3 regions of the Peribacillus sp. FW305-BF15 genome follow, and region 2 is predicted to be linked to each of the others. Evidence: riboswitches for the same ligand, from Rfam matches in the RefSeq annotation. Region 2 holds a riboswitch; each other region holds the start of a gene.
The links. Region 2 has a riboswitch for thiamine pyrophosphate ahead of tenA (thiaminase II). Riboswitches for the same ligand answer to the same signal wherever they lie in the genome.
Positions count from the first base shown of each region.

Region 1 (4,216 bases), on a different contig from region 2:
AAAGAATAGGAGACGTCTTTAATTTCCAGCTTCACCCTTTTCGCCCTCCTTTCTCTTCCAAGAAACCAAGTATTTCTCCAGGAAAGTGATGATTCCAAAAAAAATCAGGCTCATTCCCATAATGATGAAAATGGCTACAAACACCCGATCTGTCCTGAACGCTGAAGAAGCGAGAGTCATATAAACACCAATCCCCGATTTTGCCCCAAGCCATTCCGAAATAACCGCACCCATTACACTATAGGTAGCCGAAATTTTCAGGCCGGAGAAAATGAACGGGATCGAGTGAGGAAGTTCCAGCTTCCAAAATAACTGGTTTTTCCCCGCTCCCATCATCTTGAAATAATGCTTAAGCTCGTATGGTGTCTGGCGAAAACCGTCCAATGATGCGACCGCAACCGGAAAAAAACATACAAGTGAAATCACGATTAACTTAGGCAGCATGCCAAAGCCAAACCAGATCACCAAAAGCGGCGCCAAAACAATGATAGGTATATTTTGTGATAGTATGAGCAGAGGATAAACCGCTTCCTTCACACCTGGAAATAGGTGCAGGATTGCCGCGATCAATAAGCCGATGCAGCTTCCAATAAAAAAACCTGACAACGCAAGCTCGGTTGTGGATATAAGGTGTCCGTAAAGATTGCGGGACGACTCAATTCCTTCAATGAAAATGGCCGATGGAGCGGGAAGCAGCCATTCTTCAACTTTCAATAAGACTGTCACTGACTCCCATACTATCAGCAACAATAATAAAAGAAAGAAGGGAGCCCCCTTCTTCCAAATTCCCCTTCCGATCATGCCCGATATTTCTCCGTTAACGTATCCATCGTAATCCCGCTAGGCTGATATAATATTTTCACTTGGGAAATGACATTCGGCGATCCTATTTCAATCATTCTTACATTCATTTTTTCTATCACGGCAAAAAGCTCGGAAAGCTCCCCCTCCATTGTCGTTTCAAGCGGGTGAACCTCATACTTGACACCTGATTCTTCAATGATCTTGATTGCTTCATCGACCATAGGGATGACATTTTCCCCTTTAGGAATAATTTGTATACTAATTAATGAATTGGCCATTGTATTTCCTCCTATTTTGGTAAAAATTCATTGGTAAATGCCTTTTCAGGATCGAAATCACCTTCAAGAAGCTTATTTTCAGTCATCCACTCACTGTAATTCTTCCAAATTTCAAGCTTTTGTTCACCCCATCGCGGAGCATCATCCTGATACTTGGCTGCAAGCCACTCCTGGCTTTTCTTCACTAGTTTTGGATCAAGATCCGGTGCAGACTCAATTAACATATCTGCTGCATCATCAGGATTCTTAATCGCAAACTGGTACCCTTTCGAAGCTGCATGGACGAATGCTTTAACAGTCTCGGGATCTTCTTTTATCATCTTTTCATTTGTAGTCAAAACAGGCGTATAGTAATCAAGCTTATCAGAGTATTCGGTTAAGTACACCATATTAAGCTTTTCATTTCGCAACTCAGCCTCAATGCCTGTCCAACCATAATAAATCCAGGCAAAATCTATATCCCTTTTAACCGAAGTGAAAAAATCCATGTCTCCTGTATTGACTATGTCCACTTTATTTACATCCGCATTTTCCTTTTTCATGAGTGAATCAATAATGGCCTTTTCAACCGGAGATCCCCAGCCACCATACGTTTTCCCTTCAAAATCCTTGGGAGTCGTAATGTCCTTAGCCTCAGGGGAAGCGAATCCCGAAGTATTATGCTGGATGACGGCAGCTACCGAAACAATCGGCACACCCTGTACGCGGGCCTGCGTTATGCCCTCTTGATAGCTCACGCCAAATTCAGATTTCCCTGAAGCGACAAGCTTATCAGCTCCAGCTTCACCTGGCATGATAATTTCCACATCAAGACCTTGTTCTTTAAAATAACCTTTTTCCTTGGCTACATACAATCCTGTATGGTTTGTATTCGGTGTCCAATCGAGCACGACCGATACCTTCTTTAATTTTTCATTTTTAGATGCTTCTTCTTTTTCATTAGTTCCGCCTGCTCCGCATCCAGCTAAAAGGAAGAACGAAGTTAACAGTGGTAAGAATTTATTCAAGTCATTATCCTCCTACACATCTTATAAGATTCATATGCCGGAACCATAAAAGGGCTCCAGGGCTATTCAAATACTGGATAAAAAAGCAAAAAACGCCCGAAGATGAATTCGGACGTTAACATACAAAACAGAAAATCAGTCATAATATGTTCCCTCCGCTGGCATCACCCAGATCAGGTTCAAAGAGTCAGCATCTAATGGATGCAATCTCAGCCAGCAGTACTGGCCCCCCTACATTTCTCGCACATATGAACTTTTCTCTCTCATTATATCAATTCATGGGGAAAAAGGAATACTAATTTGCTTCTTCTCTCTAATTGGAAAGGTATTCCTGGCACTTCAGGATATCTTGCAAATATCTTTTGGAACGAAAATCATTGAAAGGAAAATAATTCTGCCTCTTTCCATTCCAATATCTCTTGGCTGCAACGGCGGCGGACACGTTCCAAATAGTCATTTCTTTTCAAGCATTCATATAATGAGCATTACATGTAGACATTTTTGTTTACTTGTTTTATTAAACCCTTAATTTCATAAGCAAAAGGTGGATATGTCATGATAAAGATTAATCACAAATGGTTAGATGTCAGTCAAATCCAACCAGGTACAGCCTCTGCCAAATCGCTTGAAACTCTTCAATGCTTGGCGGAAGATTCTAACGTTTTTGAATACCGGAACTTTGGGGATTTTAATTTCGAGATACAGCTGAGGAACCGAGTCATAGAGGCAGCTATTGCGTTGGATAAAAGCGGTCCGGATTTTTCCACACTTGAGGAGTCTCAATCCAATCAACGTTATTGGCACCTTTCAAAGGATGGCACCTTTACCCTTCAGCCAGGGATTCTCCCTCATGCTGCGCTCGTTGACATTTTCATGAATGGAGGGCTTTATGCCTTCGAATGCGGTACAGCAATGGTCGTCACTTTTTTAAAGGCGATTTTGGATTTGATCGGCCCTAGGAATTTCGACCATCTTTTTTCAGACCTATTTTTATATGACTTTCGCCCTCCACAGAATATGGCTCTCATTATTCATCAAGGAAGGGATTATTTACCAGGTGATTGCGTTTACTTCAAAAACCCTGATCACGACTTGGCAACCCCTGAATGGCAAGGTGAAAATGCCATATTATTAGGGAATAACCTCTTTTATGGCCACGGGATCGGGATTACCACTGCACAGGGAATCATCGATGAATTAAATAGCAATAGAAAGCCATTCGCCACCATATCAGCATTTCTGACAACGCATATCATTTCCCTGGATAGTTCCTTCTATAGACAATTCCAACTAAATAACCCCCGTGCCAAGCCCGATAACAGTCCTGCCAGCCTTTCCAATTGTATTGTTTCTGAAATAGGTTCGAAGATATACCTTTCATGACCCTGGCATTTCGCCTATGCCATAAATCCGTTTTATTGAATATCGACATAAAAAAATGCTTGGGCAGAAAATTCCCCAAGCATTTTTTCTATTCAAGCACCAATATTCCCTTTGCCTTTGAACCTGCGGGCACTTGCCTGCCCCCATTTCGTTATGGATAGTGTATAAACAGCCAAGGCTGACCATATGAACAAAAAGGCTAAAAGATGTGCTTTGGTGAAACTTTCATGATAGACGAATACCCCGATCAATAAAGATAAGGTCGGAGCGATATACTGAAAAATGCCTAGCATCGATAACGGGATCTTCTCGGCCCCTTTTGCAAAATATAAAAGAGGCAATGCCGTGGCAATCCCGCCGCCCACCAACAGCAAGCTTGTGCTCCCGTCTGTAAAGAATTGCATTTCCGACCTGTTCATCAAGTAAATCAGGTAACCTAGGGCCAGAGGCGTTACCATCATCGTTTCGAGCGTCAGCCCGATTGCCGATTCGGCCTTGATCATTTTTTTTGCCAGACCGTATAATCCAAAGGTCATGGCCAAAACAAGAGAGATCCACGGGATCGTGCCGAAATGAATGCCAAGGATCAAGACTCCGATTCCTGCAAGCAGGAATGAAATGATTTGGGCCCCGCTCAATTTTTCTTTTAAGACTATCACTCCCAATAGTACACTGACGAGCGGATTGATATAATATCCAAGGCTCGTGTCGAGGATCCGTCCTGAGTTAACGGCCCATATGAAC
Region 1 covers NZ_JBYSYV010000013.1:4,294-8,509, reverse strand. Annotated here, with positions in the region: gene AC3WLU_RS15155 (ABC transporter ATP-binding protein) at 1-29, opposite strand, end outside; gene AC3WLU_RS15150 (ABC transporter permease) at 19-801, opposite strand; gene AC3WLU_RS15145 (thiamine-binding protein) at 798-1,082, opposite strand; gene AC3WLU_RS15140 (ABC transporter substrate-binding protein) at 1,094-2,089, opposite strand; TPP riboswitch at 2,223-2,332, opposite strand; gene AC3WLU_RS15135 (TGL-type protein-glutamine gamma-glutamyltransferase) at 2,645-3,472, shown strand; gene rarD (EamA family transporter RarD) at 3,565-4,216, opposite strand, start outside.
Region 1: linked by a shared signal. The riboswitch ahead of AC3WLU_RS15140 (ABC transporter substrate-binding protein) and the one ahead of tenA (thiaminase II) in region 2 are both predicted to bind thiamine pyrophosphate.

Region 2 (4,216 bases):
GCTTTTGACCCATTGATAATTGAAACGGATGTTTATCCCGATGTGCCTCAAGGCGGAACACTTTAAGCAATGAGCGGACTCTCTCATCTATTTCTTGTTGCGGCCTTTTATCAATACGCAATGAATAAGCAATCTCTTCATATACAGTATTTGCAACGAACTGAAACTCAGGATTTTGAAAGACAAACGTCATATGATCCGTTGGATTTTTCACCATTTTAATGGCGTTCCCCAATAATTCATACGTACCTTTCGTTTTTATGAACTGCATCAATGCATGCAAAAGTGTACTCTTGCCCGCACCATTTTCTCCCCTGATCACAATCCATTCTCCTGAATGGACCTTCAGCCCTTCAACGTGTATTTTTTCCTCTTTATTCCGAAAACCGCTAAATCCTTGCACATCCAGAAGAGGTAAACCATCTGTAAATTGGTGTTCCCTAGTGGGTGCATACTTCTGTATATATTCATCCCAAACACCAGGGAACCAAATTCCATGTTCTCTCATTTCATTTTTATATAGGGAAATAATGGTGTCTCTTGGACCATCAGCTATGATTTGACCGTCATCGTTTAAAAGCACGATTCGTTCGATGAATTCTAAAACATGGTCAATTTTATGTTCGACGATAATAACCGTTTTGTCTTTTCCGACTTCCTTCAACAAGTCCCAGATTTCTTTCGTTCCTTCCGGATCAAGCATGGCTGTCGGTTCATCTAAAAATAGCACTTCTGGTTCAAGGGCCAATACTGAAGCGATTGCCAGACGCTGTTTCATCCCGCCTGATAATGTTTCTATACTTGTATGCCCTAGGTTCAATCCTACATTACGGATTTGATTTTCAATTTTCTCTTTCATTTCTTCTTTAGGGACGGAAAGATTCTCAAGGACAAAGGCAATTTCCTCATCGGCAAATGGCATGCAAAACTGGCTATCAGGATCTTGAAAAACATATCCCCATGAAGAAGGGCATTTCAATTCCTCCGCTTTCATCGGGACTTCGATGGAATTCGGAATCAATCCGCTTAACACTTGCAACAGAGTGGACTTACCACATCCTGATGGTCCCAACAATAGCACTTTTTCTCCTTGATCAAACGATAGTGATAGGTCCTTGAATATCAAAGATTCATCACCGGGAAATTTCATTCTTAACTTTTCAACAGAAACGATTGGTTCCATGGCCCTCAACCTCTACTTTTGATCCAGTTCTGCATAATCTTTATTGGAAACCGGACGCACAAGATTTGTTACTCCTGTTGCTTCCAGGACTTTAACTAGATAATAAGCTGTCACACCTGCAAAGAATATGGAACCCACAAACCTCGCTATCATGAATAACGATAGATTCCAAGTTGAAAGCGCACCTATTTCCCCGTATGCAAAATCCATGATAACTGATGCCAGGCAGGAAGCTATCGCAGCTAAAACGGCCACCTGCATATTGAATTTTTTATATTTGAAAGTCATGAACACCAGTTCCGCGAACAAACCTTGGACCACCCCATATAACAGTACAGTCAGCCCCCATGGTGAACCAAGGAAGAACTCCCCGGAAGCTGCAGCTATCTCCGCCAAAAGTGCCACACCCGGTTTCCGTAAAATTAAGAAGGCGACGGGGCCAGCTATAAACCACATTCCATAAATAAGTTGATCCAGATGTAATCCTAATGGTTTAACGGAATAATAAATCGAACCCCAAAGGATATAAACGATTCCAAATGCTACCGCAATCACGATCGTGACTAATATATCCGTTAATTTCAATCCTTTTTTCATTGTTTCATTCTCCTTTTATACTTCTAATGTTTCCTTATGAACGGGCCATGTCTCTAAACGATAAGCCATTTCCCAAAATGAGTATTCATATTGGCTGCTGAGAATAAAATGTTCTTTCATTCTCGCCTTATCTTCTTCAGTTACTTTTTCAGCAATCTCATCCAGCCTCGCAATTTGTTCTTCCACCAAAGTGCGGAACCACTCTCCTCCGTAAGCCGCTATCCATTCTTGATAAATCGGCTCTTCGGGCATGCACCCTTGCAGCTTTTCACCTATCTCATAATACAGCCAGTAACACGGCAAGATAGCTGCAATAACATCTCCTAAATGTCCCGAATAAGCCGCACGATACATATGGGAAGTATAAGCATAGGCAGTCGGGGCAGGCTTGAAATCTTCCCGTTCTTCTTTTGTGATGCCTAATCTCTCGGAAAAATTCTCATGAAGCTTCAACTCCGCTTCATATGTTCCTTGTGCATGGCCGGCAAGCCTGCTTGTTGTATGTAAATCTGTAGCTTTGACTGCCCCTAAGGCTTGAACTCTAGCAAAATGAGATAAATAATAGGCATCTTGCATGACATAAAAACGGAAACACTCCAATGGCAATGTGCCATCTCCTATTCCTGCTACAAACGGATGATTAAAACTAGCTTCCCAAATGTGATTAACTTCCTTACGGATTTCCTCTGAAAACTTCATGTCCATTACCTCCAAATTGTATTTTTTCATTGAACGTTACAGAAAAAAAACACTTATCACCCCTTTTTTTGCAAACAAAAAACCACTTTCTTAAACGTAAAGAAAGTGGTTGTACTTGAAATAATACAGAAATGTATAGTTCCAGACCCCACTTCCCTACGCTGGTATAAACCAGATCAGGTTCTAAGGGTCTTAAAGTCATACTTCAATCTCAGCTTTTGTGGGTAAAAAATCAACTTTTACCTATAAAGCACCCCTAGTGGTACAAATTGTATATTAAATTCATTTGCCTTTATATTAACACGATAAATCCAATTGTCAAACGTATTAGAAAAGTTTTCTTGATTTAGGGTTACTAAACTTTCAATCTTCCATACCCTCATTTCCCGTAGCCTTCAAAGAATTTGATCAAAGGGAGCTCAGTTAGTAGTTTTACTGGTGAGTTTTACCGGTTTACTCGTGAATTCTACTGTTTTACTCGTGAATTTTGCCGGTTTACTCGTGAATTCTGCTGTTTTACTCGTGAATTGGCCACTTGACTCGTGAATTCAGCAGTTCACTCGTGAGTTTTGCAATTTTACTCTTGAATTTGATGAATTCACAGTAATCCCCTTTTGAACTTTCCATCAAACCAGCTCACTATTGTGACGCCGGTTAGGGATTTCCCAAAGCAACTTCTCAACTCGCGCCCATCCACCTCCTACTCTTTTATTATGAATTCATTATAGTAAACTTAATATTTTTAAAAACCATATAATTTCATAATGTGAAATTATAGGAAAAGTTTATTTTTAATTGTGAACTATCAAAAGATCGCCCCGAAGAAATGACTTTCATTACCGCATTATCAAAAATCAGTGTTAAACTATCCATGTTCAAGCTTAATTAATAACGGCCTTTTTTTGTTCTTGACTTGAATAGATGAAAGTGGTGAGGAAAGTTTCAATTTTGCGTACATTTAGAAAGTTATACCAATTTTTTGTGGATATACCTTTAAAAAAAGGAGTGGTTTTGAATTACCGCTACGAGGTAAAAGCTGTAATCGGAACAGGAAGCTACGGTATTGTTTATCGTTGCAATGATTTGAAAATGAATAAAAATATAGTGATCAAACAGCTCCGGAAAAGTAAACGCCGCAGCAAAAAAGAGCTGAAACAGTTTGAAAATGAAATTTCCATATTACGAATGTTAAACCACAGAAATATCCCTAAATTTCACGAGAAATTTTCGCAAGATGGAAATGTTTATTTTGTGATGGATTTCATAGAAGGGAATAATTTAGAAGACCATATTTTCTCGAATCAATTAACGTTCAATGAGAAAGAGTCTCTATATTTTCTGGATAAGCTGGTCGATTTAGTATGTTATCTACATGAGCATGACATTTTCCATCAAGATTTACGTATACCGAATATTCTACTTAAGAACCATCAGCCCATTTTGATAGACTTTGGTTTGTCCAAGATGATCAATTCGGACAACCTCGCTAAAGAATCCATTTTGCAGCTGAAAAGGCAGGATTTTTACGACTTGGGGGAAATACTTCTATATGTACTTTATACGACGTACGCTTCCAAAAGTAAAAAAGCACTTCCTTGGACAGAAGAGCTTTCGTTAGAAAAAGAAACCGTACATTTACTGAAAAGGTTATTAAGCATCCAAGAACCTTACTCAGATATTAAAGAAATCTCAATGGACCTGAAGGCTGTATTGAAGTCAAAGAATTGGAATTAGCTG
Region 2 covers NZ_JBYSYV010000017.1:12,882-17,097, forward strand. Annotated here, with positions in the region: gene AC3WLU_RS17955 (ABC transporter ATP-binding protein) at 1-1,183, opposite strand, end outside; gene AC3WLU_RS17960 (ECF transporter S component) at 1,196-1,780, opposite strand; gene tenA (thiaminase II) at 1,796-2,479, opposite strand; TPP riboswitch at 2,616-2,747, opposite strand; gene AC3WLU_RS17970 (protein kinase domain-containing protein) at 3,485-4,213, shown strand.

Region 3 (4,216 bases), on a different contig from region 2:
ATCCGGAAATGTGACGACTGACCCTTCAATTGATGAAGGAGAATATGCCAAGTGAACTTGAATAAGGGTTTTTGGTAATGAAATGGAGTATTTATATTATATAATGATAGTGACAAAAGGAGGATGTTCAGATGGTATATAACTCGGCAGCAGAACTTAGTGAAGGGTTTGGTTATCCGCCCGTTCACGTTAAATTGACGATAGAGATCATCGATAAAAGGTTGGGACCTGTAAAGGCAGAAGCGGAGATTGCCATCAAGCCTGTTAAGGCAAAGGGATATCTGGAAGTATTGGTGGAAGAATTGGAATCGGAGCATATCTTTGCCGATGAAAATGGCAGTATCTATGGCAGCTTCGGCATCGATCAAAGCATCCAGATATATGATGAAGTCCTGACTACCATTCCGTTCGAAGAGATAATGGGAAATGAAAATTGGAAAGAGACAGTTGAGGAATCCATCACGGCGGATAAACTAAAGGGACAACTGGGGAAATCCCTAAATGATTATCAATTCAGTGATTTGAGCGGGAAATATAAATTCAGGAAAAGATGTACGATAACAGAACTCCAATTCATAGATTAAACGAAAGGAGAAGGCGATATGCTTTCTCTTTTTTACATATGGCCATAATATTTTTCCTTATGATAATCAAATTCTTGCAGTGACACAATCTGTGAGAACCTTTAACCATACACAAGGGGCGCTCAGTTAATGGTTTCAACTTGCATTTATTATATTGCTTTACATAGGTTAATATATTGTTAAGGGCTTTTATAAGAAATAGAAACGAATATTTTAAAAGATAAAAAGGAGAATATATGAAAATTGGTTTGGTACGGCATTTTAAGGTGGCACATGAATTTCCTATTGGGAAAGCTGTGACGGCGGATGATATGAAGCAATGGTTTGTGGACTATGATGCAGCGGATATTATTTATGGAACGACTTTATTTGGCGTGGAGGAATGGCAGGAATGTTATTGCAGTGATATGTCGAGAGCCGTCAAGACAGCGGAACACATCTTTCCAGGCACGGTTCATCGGATGGAGGAGCTGCGGGAAATACCTTCTCCCCCTCTGAGAGGAAGGATTAAGCTGCCGTTCATCCTTTGGGCCATCTGGATTCGCTGCTGCTCGGTGATCAACAAGCAGACAAGGGCGGAAATTAAGTTTGCTGAGCAAAGAATCAATAAAGTATTGGATGAAGTCTTTGCAAAGGGGGAAAGGAGTGTTCTGATCGTGAGTCATGCCGCCCTCATGGTATATATGAGGAAAGAGCTGATCCGACGGGGGTTCACCGGTCCAAAGTTCAAGATTGCTAGAAATGGAAAATTGTATGTATTTGAAAGCGGAAAAGGGAAATGAATATATGGTTCCCACCGGAAAAGGTAAGCCATTTTGCGAAGAAAGAGACATGCATTTTCCGAATAGTTATTCTTTTTTTATTGGTTGTGGTTTATTATTGTAATAGTGTAATTTTTACGAATTCAATATTGGGGAAAGAGGGGTGGACATTTTGCTGAAGGCAGTTTTTTTTGATTTAGATGATACATTACTATGGGATCAGAAAAGTGTAAAAGAGGCTTTTGTGGCCACATGCGAAGTTGCCAAGGAGAAATATGGTCTGAATGTCGAAGAGTTTGAAGAAGCGGTGCGGAAGGAAGCGCGTGATCTTTATTCTTCTTACGATACATATGCATTCACTCAAATGATCGGAATCAACCCATTTGAGGGACTATGGGGGAATTTTCGGGATGATCATGATGAATTCCGGAAGATGGCCGGGATTGTACCGGCTTATCGGAAAGAAGCGTGGACGAGGGGCTTGAAGGCATTAGGGATCGATGACCCGGAATTTGGGCTTGAACTGGCAGAACGTTTCCCGGCCGAAAGACGCAAAAAGCCATTTATCTATGAAGAAACATTCCGTGTTCTGGATGAATTAAAAGGAAAGTACAAATTGCTATTGCTTACGAACGGATCTCCTGAGCTGCAAAATACCAAACTTGAAATAACGCCTGAACTGGTTCCTTATTTCGACCAAATCGTGATTTCAGGCGCATTTGGACGAGGTAAACCTGATGCCTCCATTTTTGAGCATGCTTTGGAAATCATGGAGCTAGATAAGGATGAAGTATTGATGGTCGGCGATAATTTAATGACCGATATCCTTGGAGCATCACGGGTAGGCATAAAGTCGGTTTGGATAAATCGCCATGATAAGGAACGGAATGAAGTGATTCCAACCTACGAAATCACGCATTTAGAGGAGCTTTTTCCTATCCTTGGGAGCCTGGGGAATTAATTGGCGGTCCTCCTCCAAATAACAAATTTTAGATGATTGCAGAGAAAATACTAGGTCTTTTAAATTATTTACAGAATGAAAAGGGTGAGATATAGTTACCCTGTAATCAATTAAATTATTCAGACTAGGGGTGTCCAATAAAAGTTGGGCTGAGAGAGAAGCGCTTAAGCTTCTTAACCCTCAGGACCTGATCTGGTTCATACCAGCGTGGGGAAGTTAGAATCTACTTAACGATGACCTTTCAACTGGTCATTTCTGTAGTCATACTAACGTTAGCCGGGTCTTAAATATGAGACCTGGCTTTTTCGTGCGAAATGGATTGGATTTTGTCCTTTTTAAATGAACTTAAAAAGGAGAAATGAAATCATGAAGAGTAATTCAGTAAATGACATGAACGTTTCAATTATGTCCAGTTTTGCCGGGAGTAAAAAAGTGTATGTTGAGGGATCTAGACCCGATATTAAAGTACCTATGCGTGAAATTGAGCTAAGTCCGACGACAGGGGCATTCGGAGAAGAGGAGAATCCGCCTTTACGTGTATATGATACAAGCGGCTTCTATACGGATTCAGAATATCCGATTGATATTCATAAAGGCCTTGCCCCGATTAGACGCAGCTGGGTTCTGGAACGGGAAGATGTTGAAGAGTATGAAGGGCGTGAAATAAAGCCGGAAGATAACGGATATAGAAAAGTGGAGTCACAATCCAATGCCGAAGTTTTTCCGGGATTGAAAAGAAAACCATTGCGTGCGGTGAAAGGGAAAAACGTAACCCAGCTCCATTATGCCCGCAAAGGGATCATTACTCCAGAAATGGAGTTCATTTCGATCAGGGAAAATGTAGCCCCTGAGTTTGTAAGGGAAGAGGTAGCTAGCGGGCGGGCAATCATTCCGGCAAATATTAACCATCCTGAAAGTGAGCCCATGATCATCGGACGTAATTTTCACGTGAAAATAAATGCGAATATTGGAAATTCAGCTGTCAGTTCATCGATCGAAGCTGAAGTGGAGAAAATGACTTGGGCTACACGATGGGGTGCAGACAACATAATGGATCTTTCCACAGGAAAGAATATTCACACGACGCGGGAATGGATTATCAGGAATTCACCTGTGCCTGTTGGGACGGTTCCGATATATCAAGCATTGGAAAAAGTGAATGGGGTCGCGGAAGATTTAAATTGGGAAGTATTCCGGGATACTTTAATCGAGCAGGCTGAGCAAGGTGTCGATTACTTCACCATACACGCTGGTGTGCTTTTGCGATACATCCCAATGACAGCAAAGCGAGTTACGGGTATTGTTTCCCGGGGAGGCTCCATCATGGCACAATGGTGCTTGGCCCACCACCAAGAAAGCTTTCTCTATACACACTTTGAAGAGATTTGTGAAATCATGAAGACGTATGATGTTTCTTTCTCATTAGGTGACGGTCTCCGTCCGGGATCCATTGCAGATGCAAACGATGAGGCACAATTTGCGGAATTGGAAACACTTGGGGAATTGACGAAGATTGCTTGGAAGCACGATGTTCAAGTCATGGTGGAGGGACCCGGTCACGTACCGATGCATTTGATTAAAGAAAATATGGATAAACAGCTGGAAGTCTGTCAAGAAGCACCATTCTATACCCTGGGACCATTGACGACGGACATAGCTCCTGGATACGACCATATCACTTCTGCGATTGGTGCTGCCATGATTGGATGGTTTGGAACGGCCATGCTTTGCTATGTGACACCGAAAGAGCATTTGGGACTTCCGAATAAAGAGGATGTTCGGGTAGGGGTCATTACTTATAAAATTGCAGCACACGCAGCTGATCTTGCAAAAGGCCATCCGCAGGCAAGAAAACGGGATGATGCCCTTTCGAAGGCTAGATTCGAATTTCGTTGGAGAGATCAATTCAA
Region 3 covers NZ_JBYSYV010000014.1:104,612-108,827, reverse strand. Annotated here, with positions in the region: gene AC3WLU_RS16285 (hypothetical protein) at 132-584, shown strand; gene AC3WLU_RS16280 (histidine phosphatase family protein) at 821-1,366, shown strand; gene AC3WLU_RS16275 (HAD family hydrolase) at 1,518-2,306, shown strand; TPP riboswitch at 2,423-2,537, shown strand; gene thiC (phosphomethylpyrimidine synthase ThiC) at 2,673-4,216, shown strand, end outside.
Region 3: linked by a shared signal. The riboswitch ahead of thiC (phosphomethylpyrimidine synthase ThiC) and the one ahead of tenA (thiaminase II) in region 2 are both predicted to bind thiamine pyrophosphate.